Regions from separate parts of the Acidovorax sp. 107 genome, predicted to be linked through region 1. Evidence: predicted binding sites of a transcription regulator. Region 1 holds the regulator's gene; each other region holds the start of a gene.
The links. Region 1 encodes FNR, which switches genes on or off when oxygen is low (the NO sensors DNR and NnrR bind a similar motif). Its sites were predicted from a motif close to TTGATNNNNATCAA; they were not measured.

Region 1 (4,967 bases):
AACCCGCTGCCGTCACACATCTCATGGTGCCGGGCAACCGCAGTCAACACCGCTTCGGTAAACCCCATGCGTTTGGCCAAGGCTACGGACTCCGCCACATGGGTCTCATAGCGTGTGCGCTCCATCGGGATCATGGAAGGAGTAGGCTGTCGCAGGTTGGGCGGCAGCTTGAGCTTGCCGATGTCGTGGATCAAGGCAGCGACACCCAGATCGTGCAGCTCCTCGCTTTTCATGCCCAGAGAGCGTCCTAGCAACAGCGAGATCACCATCACGTTGATCGGGTGCAAACCGTTGCGTTCGCCCACACCTTCGGACAGCAGCCGGATGACGGAGTCACCGTTCTCCAGCAGTTCCGTGACACAGCCCGAAACCAGTGCCTCACCCTTGGCCCTGGCCTGGTCCGGGTGCTCGGACACCGTACGCTCCATGGACTGGTACTGCCGTGTGGCCTCTGAAAAACGCTGGTTGCAGGCAGCCAGCGCCCGGTTTTGTGCCTCCAGCAGGTCCCGGCGCCGCTGCGCTTCGGGGTCCACGGCGCCGGCCGTACCAGCGCCAGGTGAATCCAGACCATTGGGAGGAGATTCCGTCATCTCTGGCACGCTCCACGCGGCTGGCACCAGCTCCTGCAGCTCAGGATCGCTCTTTTTGGGCACATAACGCACCTCTGTCAGCCCCAGTTGCCGCAGGGTGGATATCTGCTCCATCGTCGCCACCCGGAAACTGCTGGTCGGGAACGGATGGTGCATCCAACCCACATCGAGCTGGATGTACATGCCGACACGCAGTTGGCTGATGTCGATGAGGATGGATGAGTTCACTTCAGGCGCACGCGATACAAGGTGACATCAATGCCACCAATAGTTACGCAGATTATCACCAGTTCCAGCTGCGCGACGAAGAACCGGCTGGCACCGCAGCGATAAGGCAACACTTTGCGAACACCGGCCCCTCAAAGGCAACTGCAGTCTCCCGTCGGAGGGGCCGCCCGGTCTTGAACTGCCGCGTTGATCACTCCTGCCGACGCAGCCAATGACCGCTGCGTTACGCCGCAGTCAACGGCACCAGAGCGATGGCTTGTAAATGAGATCCATCCACAGCGCCCAGGCGGCCACTGCGCACAGCATGCCACCTGCAGCTCGCGTCCCCCAATCGGACCGCACCAGGTTCAAACGGCTGCGAAGCCTGCTCCATGCCCAGGGACCACTCACCAGCCATACCCCGCTGCCCACGGCAAACAACGCCATGGTCAGCGCGCCCTCCAAGGCTCCACCGCTGAGCGCCGCCACCAACAAGGCCGAATACAGCAGTCCGCAAGGCATCAGGGCCCACAAAGCACCGGCCGCCAGCACCCCGCCTGGAGCACCCACCAGCGGACGAACACGGCCCCACACCAACCGGCCGGCCTGCTCCACCCAGGCAGGCTGACGCGACTGCACCATCATCATGAGACCCCAGGCCATCACCGCCACATGCATGAGCGTCCAGGCAGGACGCAGGGCCGTGGTCTGCTGGGTCAGCCATGCCAGGCTGCCCATAGCCAAGGCAGCCGCTGCCCCCGCACCCGCATACCCCAGAATGCGCCCCGCATGAAAAGCCACGGTGCGATGCACCACGCCGCCACGCGGCGCCCAGCGCACCACCTGTTCAGCTCCCTCCGGTGACTGCCCCGCACCTGCAATCGCCCCACCCTGCCCCACCAACGCCCCACAGGGTGCGGAGCACATGGCCAAGCAGTGGGACCCTCCAGCGAGTCCCATGAACAATGCAGTCCAGCCAACCGTTGCAAGCATAGGTGTCAGATGATGCGCGAAAACCGAGCCCGGTTGCGGTCTGCCTGTAGATAGCGATCAAACACCATGGCTATGCCGCGCACGAAGAACCAGCCGGTAGCGGTCACTTCAATACCCTCTGGCCCCACCCGCACCAGCCCTTGCTCCTGCATGCCCTCCAGCTGAGCCAACTCCGCTGCGAAGTACTGACGAAAATCGATCAGCCACGCTTGCTCCATCGGCTCGAACAGCAACTCGCCCTGGCACATCAAGGCCATGATGGCTGCACGACGCACCAAGTCGTCCCGCGTCAGGGCCAGCCCGCGAACCACGGGCAAGCGCCCTTGGTCCAGGAAGTCGTAGTACTCGTCCAGTGTCTTCGAGTTCTGGCTGTAGGTGGCACCGACCCGGCCGATGGCCGATACACCGAGGCCAATCAGGTCGCAGTCTGGCTGCGTGCTATAGCCCTGGAAGTTACGGTGCAGACGCCCCTGGCGCTTGGCCACGGCCAGCGCGTCCGTAGGGAGAGCAAAGTGGTCCATGCCCACATACACATACCCAGCGTCCATGAACGCATCCAGCGAACGTGACAGCATGGCCAGCTTGCTCCCGCCAGTGGGAAGCTCGGCGGAGACAATGCGCCGCTGTGGCTTGAAGCGCTCCGGCAAGTGGGCATAGGCATACAAGGCAATGCGGTCAGGCCGCAACTGCGCAACCTGTGCCAGCGTGCGGTCAAAAGACTCGGGTGTCTGGCGCGGCAAGCCGTAGATCAGGTCGACGTTCACCGAATCAAAACCCAGCGAACGAGCGGAGTCCACCAGCGCAAAGACCTGTTCGGCCGGCTGGATGCGATGAACGGCCTTTTGCACTTCGGCGTCAAAGTCCTGCACACCAAAACTCAAGCGATTGAACCCCAGTTCGGCCAGCAGCGCCAATCGATCCGCGTTGACAGTACGCGGATCCACTTCGATCGAGTATTCCCCTCCCGGCGCAAGCGTGAAACTGCGTTTGAGCATGGCCATCAGCTCTCGCAAGCCAGCGTCCGAGAGAAAGGTGGGCGTTCCGCCGCCAAAGTGCAACTGACTGACCACCTGCCCCACCCCGCAGTGGGCCGTGTGCAGGTCAATCTCACGGCTCAGATAGCGCAAGTAGACGTCAGCACGGTCATGGTGCTTGGTAATGATCTTGTTACAAGCGCAGTAGTAACACAGCGATTCGCAAAACGGAATGTGCACGTACAAAGACAGCGGCATGGCCTTGGCCACCGTGCCTGAACGGCGTTGCTCCAGCGCCAGCACATAGTCTTCCTCACCGAACGCCTCCACAAAACGGTCGGCCGTTGGATACGATGTATAACGGGGCCCTGGCACGTCAAAACGGCGCAGAAGATCTTGCGAAACAGCAGTCATGGGAGAATTTCCTTGCGTACACCTTGACTGTGCCGTAGGCTCCAGGACACGTCCTTGACCTGCATCAAGTGAACCCATCGGCCATACGGCGACAATTTGATGAAGGTCAGCCGCTGGCCCGCGCCATGCTCAAATGTCCATGCGCGGCAAGCGCGATATGCCCGGCCACCAACCCAAGTCCAAGTGCTTATGAATCCGCTCACCATCAAAGTCGCCTGCTCCAACTGCAACCTTCGGGAGTTGTGCATGCCTGTGGGCCTGAATGAAGAACAGCTGCAGCGTATCGACGAGGTCGTTGCTGTGCGTCGCAAGGTCAAGCGTGGCGGCACCTTGTTCCGCAATGGCGAATCCTTCACATCCCTTTATGCGATCCGCACAGGATTCTTCAAGACCTGCGTGGCCACCGAAGATGGTCGCGACCAAGTCACGGGGTTTCAGATGGCGGGCGAGATCATCGGGCTGGACGGCATCGTCAATGACCACCACACCTGCGATGCGGTGGCACTGGAAGACGCCGAGGTCTGTGTCATGCCTTTCGACCGTATCGAAGAGCTGTCACGTGAAGTCACGGCCCTGCAGCACCATGTGCACAAGATCATGAGCCGCGAGATTGTGCGCGAGCATGGCGTGATGCTGCTGCTCGGCAGCATGCGCGCAGAAGAGCGTCTGGCAGCCTTCTTGCTGAACCTCGTACAGCGCCTGCATGCGCGGGGCTTCTCGCAGTCCGAGCTGGTGCTGCGCATGACGCGAGAAGAGATTGGCAGCTACCTAGGCCTCAAGCTCGAAACGGTCAGCCGCACGTTCTCCAAGTTTGTGGAGGAAGGTATCGTGGAGGTCAAGCAGCGCCATGTCCGCATCCTCGACACCGATGCCCTGCGGCGCATTGTGAATAGCCAGCAAACCTGCCACTGAGCAACGGCGGCACTCGCCCAGAGCCGGGCACTACACCAGGTTCGTGCAGTGCTGGCTCATTGCCGCCGGGCACGCAACGCGAGCCCAGACAGGCAACCGACAAAGTTCAGGAGCAAGAAGATGTCTTGCGGCAATCGTCGGGCCGCTCCGCATTGGGCACCGGACACCGGTTGACCTCAAAGGGTGACATGGACAGCAGTGTCGTCAGTGCGCTGGTGGCCATGGTGATGGCCCAGAACGCAAAAAAAGCAAGGGTGTAGACACCCTCCCTCGAAAACGCCAGAGGCTGCCCGAACCAGTGCAGGTCCTGGGGGTCCACCATGGCAAAAACAAGCATCTCCAGCACGCCCGCCATCAAGAAGGCGGGCCAGGCAATCCACATCAGGCGTTGCGTCCACATATCGATTTTGTCTCCTGGTGCTGCATGCGGTCACGCTCAGGCGTGAGACCGCAGGGTTGTCAGCGTGGTTGGTCCTGGACCGGGGTGGCCGCATGGTTGCGGGCCTTGAGGGCCGGCGCCAGACTCTTACCTGGAGCGACCAGGGTCTTGTTGATCTCGATACCCTGGCGGTAGTAGTCCTCGGCCACCACGGGATCGGGCCGCGAAATCGCGAGCCACAGGGTTACAAAGCCGGCCACGATCACGATCGCAGGCCCGGCAATCACCAGCCACACGTGGCCAAACTTCCACCAGGGCGGGGAAACTGCCGGCGTAGCGATGGCAGGGTTTGAAGGCATGGCGCTCTACTCCTCAACAAATTCGATCAAAGTGCGGTCCTGACGGGCCGCTCCGGGACGCCGCTCAGCGCGGCACGAGAAATACGGATTTTTCCGTCACATGGGTGGCAGCCCCTACGGCCTGCACGTCAAACTGGAC
Region 2 (4,967 bases), 2.9 Mb from region 1:
GAGGCGGTCTCGCAGCTTGACCAGATGACGCAGCAGAACGCCGCGCTGGTCGAGGAGTCGTCAGCCGCCGCGCAAGGCCTGCGCGTGCAGGCGCAGCAGCTGGCAGGGTTGGTGGAGGCGTTCCGCCTGCCTGCAACGGCCGGGGGCCAGAAGGCGCTGCGGTAAACCTGCAGGTCAGGTGCGGGCCACCATCAGCCCCAGCCACGGCCAGTAGGTCAGCGCAAAAACCACCAGCAGGACCACTCCGGTCAGCGTGATGACGATGCCGGTGCGCACGAAGTCGTGCGCGTCAAAGGTGTCGGTGCCGTAGGCGATCATGTTCTGCGGCGCATTCACCGGCAGGATGAAACCAAAGCTCACCACGAACTGCAGGATCATCGTCATGCCCACGACGTTGATGCCGGGCGTCTGCACGGTGGACAACACGCTGATGACGATGGGAATCATGGTGGACGCCAGCGCCGTGGCGCTGGCAAAGCCCAGGTGAATGACGATCAGGAACGCGGACAGCAGCATCAGGATGGCAAAGGCCGACGCCATCTGCAGGCCCAGGTGGCCCACGATGAGCTGGGCCAGCCAGCCCGCCGCCTTGGTCTGCAGCAGCGCAGAGCCCACGCTGATGCCCACCGCAAACAGCACAACCGTACCCCACGGGAACCCCTTTTGCGACTGCTTCCAGTCCATCACGCCCACGCGTGGAAACAGCATCAGCGCCACGGCCGCAATGGTGGTGGAGGTGGTGTCAAAGTCGTGCAGCACCTTCTCGGTGGACCAGAACCCCAGCAGCACCAGCACCACGGCCAGCAGCTTCCACTGGTTCAGCGTCATCGGACCCAGTTCGGCCAGCTGCTGCCGAATGGTCTCCTGCCCGCCCGCAATTTCCTTCATCTCGGGCTTCATCATGCGCGTCATGATGAAGAACAGTGCCACCGTCATCAGGGCTGCAAACGGGGCGGCCGCTACAAACCATTCCCCCCAGGTGATCTCGGCGCCCAGCTGTTTTTCGATGAACCCGATGGCCACCATGTTCTGCGCGGCGGCGGTCTTGACGCCCACGTTCCAGATGCTGGCTGTCTGCGCCGTGGTGATGACCAGCAGCGCGGCAAAGCGGCTCTTGCGGTCTACCTTGAAGGCGAGCACGAAGCCCATCATGATCGGCATCAGGCAGGCTACGCGCGCCGTGGTGCTGGGCACGATGAACGACAGCAGAAAGCCCACCACCATGGCACCGATCACGATGTGGTGGGTCTGGGCGCCGACCTTGGACAGCACCGTGAGCGCGATGCGCCGGTCCAGCCCCGTAGCGGTCATGGCCGACGCAATGAAACACGCGGCAGCGACCAGCGCCACGGCACTGTTGGCAAAGCCCGAGAGCGCGAGGTTCAGCGCCGCGCCCGTGCCCATGTCTGCGCCATCGGGTTTGGCCACGCTGGGTGCATAGGCCAGCAAGAACACCATCAGTGCGGCGATCACCACCGCGCTCACCGAGTATTCGAGCGCCTCGGTCATCCAGACGATCACCGCGAACGCGAGGATGGCCAGCATGGTCTGCCCCGCCACCGGCAACCCGGCCGGGGTGGGCAAGGCCAGCACCGCCAGCAGCGCCACCAGGGCGCCGAGCAGGCCGAGCCGTTTGGCGAGGCTCGCCGATGCGGGGGCGGAGGCCGGGGATGTGGTCGGTGCGGCAGTGAACATGGGGTGGCTCCGGTGGGGGCGCACTGGGCGCGAATCCTTGCGCAGCGCGTGCGGATGCATGGCCGGCCCAAGGGCTTCCAGTGTTGCGCGCTGTCCGCTGCGGGTGTTGATTCAGGTCAAGGAGGGACGGTGGTGGAGCCGCGTTCGCAGCGGGGCAGAGAGGCTGCTGCGTCTCAAGCCCCCACATCCACCCGCCAGCGCCTGCGGGGCGCGCGCAAGGCGTGGCGCTTGCGGTACTCCCCCGGTGCCATGCCGGTGTGGCGCACAAAGATGCGGCGGAACGCAGCCGGGTCGGCATAGCCGCAGGCCACCGCAATGCTGGGCACGCTCTCCAGCGTCACCTCCAGCAGCACCTTGGCGCGTGCGCAGCGCAGGCTGTGCAGGTGGTCCAGCGGCGACTGCGACAGCTCCTGCTGGAAGTGCCGCAGCAAGGTGCGCGGGCTCACCGCCGCCGCCTCGGCCAGTCGGGCCAGCGAGTAGGGCTCGTCCAGATGGGTCTCCATCCAGGCCATGGCGCGGGCCAGGGTGCTGTCGCGTGTGGCGGGGATGTGCTGCTGCGCGTTGGCCTGCAGCGCAGCTTGGGCGCGTTCGTGGTCGGGCCGCAGCACGCTGGCGCAGGTCTGGGCCAGCGCATCGCCCAGTGCATGGCGCACCAGGGCAACGGCCATTTCACCCAGGCTGTGGGGCAGCGCGCAGCTGAGCCAGGAGCCGTCATCGCTCAGGTCGTGGCCGGCGTCCAGCACCACCTCGGGAAAGTCCCGCTCAAACCCGGCCAGGTAGAACCACGGCAGGCAGCCGCGGCGGCCCTGCAGGCGCCCGCTCTGCGCCGCCAGCCAGGCACCATTGCCCACGGTAAGCACCTTGTGCCCGGCATCCAGCGCAATGCCGATCTGGCGCGAGAGGGCCCTGTGGCGCGCCGCCACATCGCGGATGGCCGGGATGTCGGCTGCGTGGAACGAAGGGATGAACCAGGCCAGCGCGGGGCCGTCGGCCAGTGCCGCCGCAGGCTGCGTGTAGGCCGCCAGCGGGCCCGGCTGGTGCTGCAGGGGCCGGCCCTGGGCATCCAGCAGCCGCCAAGTCAAACGGGGCGAGCCGGCTCCTCCCCGCAAGCCGGCCAGCAGATTGGCGCTGCGCAAGAGGTCGATGAACTGCAGTGCGTTGCCCACCGCCGATTCGGGCAGCAGCGGGATGTCGATGCGAAAAACCGGTGCCGTCGCAGACAGGACAGAAGAACGGGGCATGGCGATATTGGCTTTGTGGATGGCCATTTTCACTTGCCTACAGCGTGGGGTGGGCCCGTAGCATGAACGTGCGGTTTTTTGCTGCGTTCCTTTTTGTTTTCACTTCCTGCACGGATCTGCCTCATGCACAAACCCCTCTCTGCCATCTCGCTGGCCACCGGCCTGCTTCTCAGCGGGCTGACGTTCGCATCGTCCGCCCAGGCCCAGGCCCTGGATGCCACCGGCCTGCAGGCCATCGACGCCGCCGTGACGGCCGTGGCGCCCAAGATGGTCAACTGGCGCCGCGACATCCATGCCCACCCCGAACTCTCGGGCCAGGAGGTGCGCACCGCTAAGCTCGTGGCCGAGCACCTGAAGAAGCTGGGCATGGAGGTGCAGACCGGCGTGGGCGGCACCGGCGTGGTGGGCACGCTCAAGGGCGGCCTGCCTGGCAAGGTGGTGGCCCTGCGCGCCGACATGGACGCGCTGCCGGTGCTGGAGAACACCGGCCTGCCATTTGCCAGTAAGGCCAAGGCCACCTACCTGGGCAAGGAAGTGCCCGTGATGCACGCCTGCGGCCATGACGCCCACACCGCCATGCTGATGGGCGCGGCCGAGGTGCTGGCGGGCATGAAGGCCCAGCTGCCCGGCACGATCAAGTTCATCTTCCAGCCCGCCGAAGAGGGCGCGCCGGTGGAGCCCGATGCCAACGGCAAGGTGCCCAGCTTCGGCGCCAAGGCCATGATTGAAGCCGGTGCGCTCAAGGACGTGCAGGCCATCTACGGCCTGCACATCACCTCCAACCTGCCGGGTGGCGTGGTGGGCTACCGCAGCGGCCCGCTGATGGCAGGGTCGGACAACATCACCATCCATGTGGAAGGGCGCGGCGGCCATGGCTCGTCGCCCTGGGCCACCATCGACCCCATCGTGGCCGCCAGCCAGGTGGTGATGGGCCTGCAGACCGTGGTGAGCCGCCAGCTCAACATCAGCCAGGAACCGGCCGTGGTCACCATCGGCCAGATCCAGGGCGGCACGCGCTACAACATCATCCCCGACAAGGTGGAGATGATGGGCACGCTGCGCACCTTTGACGAAGACATGCGCCAGGAAGCGCTCAAGCGCATCACCACCACGGCCGAGTCGATCGCCGCCGCCAGCGGCGCCAAGGCCAGCGTGCGTTTTGGCCCCGTGGCCTACCCCGTGACCACCAACCCCGCGCAACTCACGCAGGCCTCGCTGCCCGCGCTGAACCTGGCCATGGGCGGCAAGACCATGGTGATCCCCAAGGTGGCCGGGTCGGAGGACTTCTCGGAGTTCCAGAAGGTCGTGCCGGGCTTCTTCTACTTCCTGGGCGCGCCGCCCAAGGGCAAGGAGTTTGCCAAGGCCCCGCCCAACCACTCTGCGCTGTTCGACATCGATGAAGATCAGCTGCCCGTGGGTGCGCGCTCGCTGGCGGCGCTGGCCGTGGACTTTTTGCAGCGCAAGTAAGCGGTGCCACTGGCCTGCACCGCCCGGAGGCAGGTCAGCCTGCTGCGCCCAGCAGGCTGCGGGCCACGGCCTCGCCCACCTTGATGCCATCCACGCCGGCCGACAGAATGCCGCCCGCGTAGCTGGCGCCTTCGCCCGCCGGGTACAGGCCGGGCGTGTTCAGGCTTTGCAGGTTGTCGCCACGCCCGATCTTGAGCGGCGACGAGGTGCGTGTCTCCACGCCCGTGAGCACCGCATCGTGCATGTCAAAGCCCTTGATCTTGCGGCCAAACACGGGCAGCGCCTCGCGCAGCGCCTCGATGGCGTAGCCGGGCAGGGCGGCGTGCAGGTCGCCCAGGGCCACGCCGGGCTTGTACGACGGCTCCACATCGCCCAGCTGGGTAGAGGGCTTGCCGGCGATGAAGTCGCCCACCAGCTGGCCTGGCGCGCTGTAGTCGCGCCCGCCCAGCACAAAGGCGTTGGATTCGAGCTGGCGCTGCAGCACGCTGCCCGCCAGCGAGTGGAACTGCCCTGCGGGCAGGCTTTCCGCGCCGTAGGTCTGGCCCAGATGCATCTCAAAAGCTG
Region 3 (4,967 bases), 2.3 Mb from region 1:
ACGGCTGCCACATCGGCTCGAATGCGGCCGTTTCTGCATCATTTCGGGCGGTAGCGCCAGTCCAGCTTGCCCAGTCAGCTATCGAAACAGAAGCATCCAGATTGCCCAGCAGCACCGCGTGCTGCACGCTGGGCAGGGCCTCGCGCAGCTCGGCCAGCACGGGGCGGCGGTCGTGGTCGCGGCCGCCGTAGCTCACGCCGTCCACACCGATCAGCACCTTGGGCTCGATCTGGCGAAAGCGGTCGAGCACCGCATGCGTGCCCATGTCGGGCGCGCAGATGCTCCACACGCCGCCAATGCTCACCGTGGCCAGAAAGGCGATCATCGCCTCGGGCACATTGGGCAGGTAGGCGGCCACGCGGTCGCCCGGCATCACGCCCTGGGCCTTGAGGTGCAGCGCCAGCGACGCCACCTGGCGGCGCAGCTCGGGCCAGCTCAGTTCGCGGTGCTGGCCCTTTTCGTTGCGGCTGATGATGGCGGGCAGACCTGCGGCGTGGGCAGCATCCACATGCCGCAGCGCCTGGCGCGCGTAGTTGACCTGGGCGCCAGGGAACCACAACGCGCCGGGCATGGTGTTCTTCGCCAGTACGGCGGTGTGGGGCGTGGGCGACTGCAGATCGAAGTAGTCCCACACGCTTTGCCAGAAGGCGTCGAGTTCGGTGGTGGACCAACGCCACAGTGCGTCGTAGCTGTCGAACTGCAGGCCGCGCTGATCGCGCAGCCAGTTCTGGTACAGGCGGATCTGGGGGATGTAAGGCGGGGTTGTGTGTGTTGTCTCCATGGCGACGCAGCGTACCAGCGGTGCCCGGTAGAGGCCAGCCGCGCCCGTCACCCGGTTGACAGCGCGGGGGATTGCGCCATTTCGCACAATCGTGCTAAATTTCAGCCATGGACGCAAAGACCCAGAAAGCCGAACTCACCCGCGCCGCCATTGTCGGCGCGGCGCTGGACTTGGCTGCGGCCGAGGGGCTGGAGTCGATCACGCTGCAGGCCGTGGCCGACCGCGTGGGCCTGTCCAAGAGCGGCGTGTTCTCACGCGCCGGCTCGCGCGAGGCGCTGCAGAAGGCGGTGATCGAGGAGTTTGGCCGCCGCTTTCTGGCCGACGTGTTCGTGCCCGCCATGCAGCAACCCAAGGGCCTGCCGCGTCTGCAGGACATCATGCGCCGCTGGATTGCCCGCACGCGCGACGTGGAAGCCTTCACGGGCTGCATCTACACCGCAGGCGCGTTCGAGCTGGACGACCGCGAGGGCGAACTGCGCGACCTGCTGCACGCCGAGATCACCCGCTGGCGCGCCGCCCTGCGCCGCACGGTGCTGCAGGCCATCGAGGCCGGGCACCTGGCGGCCGACACCCCGCCTGACCAGCTGGTGGGCGAAATCTATTCCCTGATCATGGGTCTGTTGCACGACGTTCGCTTCCTGCGCGATCCGCAGGCAGTGGCACGCACCGAGGCGTCCTGGGCGCGCCTCGTCAAGAGTTACCTCCCTCTCCCTGCCTGACACCCGGTGGTGCGCGATGGAGGCCTCTTGTTTTTTATTGCCCCAATTTCGCACAACCGTGCGAAGAAAGGAACCACCATGTTGATCATCCTGGGCATTGCCGCCATCGCGGCTGCAGCGCGCGCCATCCGGGCGCTGCGTAGCACCCTCACCAGTCTCCCGCGCAGCAACCGGGACTGGATCTTTTACTGACCGTCCTCCCGGTCCGCCTCCTCCCATCTCCCTTCTGGAGCCCCACCATGAACACCTCCCCCTCCACCGCGCTGCAGGCCACGTCCAGCTTCTACGGCGAGCACCCCGGCATGCGCTTTGCGCGCCTGGCGCTGGGCACGGCCGAACGCCTGTGGCCCACATTGGCCGTGCGCGCGGCCTACCGCCTGTTTGGAACGCCCCTGCCCCTGCGCAAACGGGGGCGCAGCGCCGTCCCACCGGGCCGCTGGCGCACGGAGCGCCTGGCGTTTGAAGACGCCGAGATCACGCTCTACCTGCCCCAGGCCCAGCCGCACGGCCCGACGGTGCTGCTGCTGCACGGCTGGGGCGGCCATGCGCGCCAAATGTTGCCGCTGGCCGACGCATTGACCGCGCGCGGCCTGCGCCCGGTGCTGGTGGACCTGCCCGCACACGGCGGCAGCCGGGGCCGCGTGAGCAACCTGCCGCAGTTCGCCCGCGCCATCGAATACACCACCACCCGCCTGCACGCGCAGGACTCGGCGCCTCACGCCGTGGTGGCCCATTCGCTGGCGGCCAACGCTGCGGCCCACGCGGCCAGTCGGGGCCTGGACACCGGGCGCCTGGTGCTGCTGGCGCCGCCCGCCTCGCCGCACGAGTACACGCGCCTGTTCGCGCAGGTGTTCGGCCTGTCCGAGCGCACGCGCGCCGCCATACAGCGGCGCATCGAGGCACGCGAGGGCATCCTGATGCGCCAGTTCGAGCCCCCGGCCGTGGGCCCACGCATTGCCCTTCCCACGCTGGTGGTGCACGACCGGGGCGACCGCATCAACCGCTTTGCCGACGGCGAGGCCTACCGCGACCACATCCCCGGCGCCACGCTCGTTGCCACCGAGGGGCTGGGCCACCGCAAGATCCTGCAGCAGGCCGAGGTACTGCAGGCGGTGGCGGACTTCGTGGCCGCCTGAGGCATCCGGGAGCGCGGCGGCCTCCGGCGCGGTTCGCCGCCGGCCCGAAACAGCCAGCCTCTATCATCCGCAGTCGCGCCCCTGGGCGCGTTGCCGATGAACCGCTGGTGCCTGCACCGGCGGCCCTGTTGCCTGTTGCTGTCTGTTGCCACTGCCGTTTCTCTGATGTCCAAACTTCTGTCCGCCTGGCCCGCCGTGGCCCTGTTGTTGCCCGTGCTGTGGCTGGTGTCGGTCATCGTGTTCCTGGCCAAGGGCAACCGGCGCGCGGTGGCGCAGCTGATGGCCCTGCTTGCGTGCTTTCTGATCGGCGCGCTGCTCATGGAGTTCTTCACCTTCATGGGCGCCCTCATGGCCCGCTCGGGCAGCCAGCACGCCACGCCCACGCTGGGCACCGGCACGCGCCAGTTGCTGGAGACCATTGCCAACCCCCGCTCCATCACCGCACCGCCACTGTCGCTGGCGGCCTGGGCGGCGTACAGCATCCCGGCGGGCTACCTGTGGCTGCTGGTGGCGTGGGTGCTGCACCTGCGCGGCAAGAAGGCGGGCCCGGCCAAAAAGAAGTCCGCCAAAGCCCCGCGCAAGGCCGCCAAAGACTGAGTTTTATGGGTTTTAGCCCCCAGGCGCTAGAACCACATGCCTGAGCAGCTATTGTTTAGATAGCATCTCCACACCATGGCTTGACGCAGGGCAAAGCGTGCCCCAACCCGCCCGCCCACAATGGCGCGCGGCCTCCCCGTCCCGGGGCGGGCACCTTGTCACCCTGCATTCCTCCCGCCATGACCACCCACCACAGCGACGTCCTCATCGTCGGCGCAGGCCCGGCGGGCCTGTCGCTGGCCACCTCCCTGGCGCAGGCCGGGTTCACCGCCACCGTGGTGGAGCAGCAGAGCGACAGCGCGCTGGCCGCCCCCGCACCCGACGGCCGCGAAATCGCCCTCACCCACCCCAGCCGGGCCACGCTGCAGCGGCTGGGCAGCTGGGCCCACTTAGCCAACCACGAAGTGGGCCAGATTGCCGAGGCGCAAGTGCACGACGGCCCGCTGGGCCGCCACAGCGCGCTGCAACTCAACGCGGCCAGCGGCACGCGCGGTGATGCATCAGCCCCCGGCGCCCTGGGCTTCATCGTGCCCAACCACGCGCTGCGCCGCACGGCCTACACGGTGGCGGCACGCACCCCTGGCGTGCGCCTGCTCACCAGCACGCAGGTCACCCGCGTGGCCACGCTGACTGGTCATGCCGAGCTGGACTGCATGCCCGCGAACGCAGCAGCACCAGCGCCTCAGCGTCTGACGGCCCCACTGCTGGTGGCCGCCGACAGCCGCTTTTCGGCCACGCGCCGCCAGCTGGGCATTGGCGCACAGATGAGTGACTTTGGCCGCACCGTCATCGTCTGCCGCATGCGCCACGCCCTGCCCCACGGCAACGTGGCGCATGAGTGTTTTGGCTACGACCGCACGCTGGCCGTGCTGCCCCTGCCCGATGACCCGCAAGAGGGGCACGCGCTGTGCTCGGTGGTGGTCACGGCGGGCGCGGCCGATGCAGCGGCGCTGATGGCCCAGAGCCCCGAGGCCTTTGCCGCCCAGGTGCAGGCCCAGTTCAACGACCGGCTGGGGCCCATGGCGCTGGTGGGCGAACGCCATGCCTACCCACTAGTGGCTGTGTATGCGCAACGTTTTGCAGGCCACCGCTGCGCACTGCTGGGCGACGCCGCCGTTGGCATGCACCCGGTCACAGCCCATGGCTACAACCTGGGCCTGGCGGGGGTGGAACGGCTCACGGCCGCGCTGGTGAGTGCGCGCCAGCGCGGGCAGGACATGGGCAGCGCCGACGCACTGACCCCTTACGCCCAGGGCCACCACCGCCACGCCTGGCCCATCTACCAGGGCACCAACGCCATCGTGCGGCTGTACACCGACGCCCGCCCGGTGCCGCGCCTGCTGCGCCAGCTGGTGCTGCAGGGTGCGCGGCGCCTGCCACCGCTGCAGGCGGCCATCGTGGGGCAGCTCACGGGCAAGGCCCCCGCGTGGATGCGGGTGCTGGCACCTGGGCAGGCGGCAGAACTCACAAAACAATAGCTTTCAGCGCTTGTCTTTATTGGACTTCAGGCGGTTTTGGCCTGAAAGCCACGGCACCACCAACGGCACAACAGGCGCGCATTGCACCAGTACCCTTCGGGTGGCCTCCGCAGGGGAGGAGATGGAGCCGCTCAAGGCGAGAGATCTTTCAGGCCCAGCGTGGCCAGGCCATACAGTGGCGCGCCGAACCAGGGGCGCCACAGCAAATCCAGGGCAATGCCCGGCCAGCCATAGCCCTCTGCCACGCTTTGCTCGC

Region 2: a site for FNR is predicted at 1,802-1,815, ahead of C8C99_RS18650 (DASS family sodium-coupled anion symporter). Genes of this name have one in related genera too.
Region 3: a site for FNR is predicted at 3,314-3,327, ahead of ubiM (5-demethoxyubiquinol-8 5-hydroxylase UbiM). Genes of this name have one in related genera too.

What each region holds. Positions count from the first base shown of each region.
Region 1 covers NZ_QBTZ01000001.1:1,051,947-1,056,913, reverse strand. The annotation lists gene C8C99_RS05010 (HD-GYP domain-containing protein) at 1-818, opposite strand, end outside; gene C8C99_RS05005 (sulfite exporter TauE/SafE family protein) at 1,053-1,790, opposite strand; gene hemN (oxygen-independent coproporphyrinogen III oxidase) at 1,796-3,178, opposite strand; gene fnr (fumarate/nitrate reduction transcriptional regulator Fnr) at 3,368-4,090, shown strand; gene C8C99_RS04990 (hypothetical protein) at 4,197-4,490, opposite strand; gene C8C99_RS04985 (FixH family protein) at 4,550-4,828, opposite strand; gene ccoG (cytochrome c oxidase accessory protein CcoG) at 4,893-4,967, opposite strand, start outside.
Region 2 covers NZ_QBTZ01000001.1:3,996,892-4,001,858, forward strand. The annotation lists gene C8C99_RS18645 (methyl-accepting chemotaxis protein) at 1-165, shown strand, start outside; gene C8C99_RS18650 (DASS family sodium-coupled anion symporter) at 175-1,695, opposite strand; gene C8C99_RS18655 (GlxA family transcriptional regulator) at 1,869-2,936, opposite strand; gene C8C99_RS18660 (amidohydrolase) at 3,060-4,403, shown strand; gene C8C99_RS18665 (NAD(P)/FAD-dependent oxidoreductase) at 4,438-4,967, opposite strand, start outside.
Region 3 covers NZ_QBTZ01000001.1:3,339,404-3,344,370, reverse strand. The annotation lists gene C8C99_RS15580 (acetoacetate--CoA ligase) at 1-781, opposite strand, end outside; gene C8C99_RS15575 (TetR/AcrR family transcriptional regulator) at 889-1,500, shown strand; gene C8C99_RS15570 (alpha/beta fold hydrolase) at 1,740-2,636, shown strand; gene C8C99_RS15565 (hypothetical protein) at 2,802-3,233, shown strand; gene ubiM (5-demethoxyubiquinol-8 5-hydroxylase UbiM) at 3,413-4,711, shown strand; gene C8C99_RS15555 (class I SAM-dependent methyltransferase) at 4,843-4,967, opposite strand, start outside.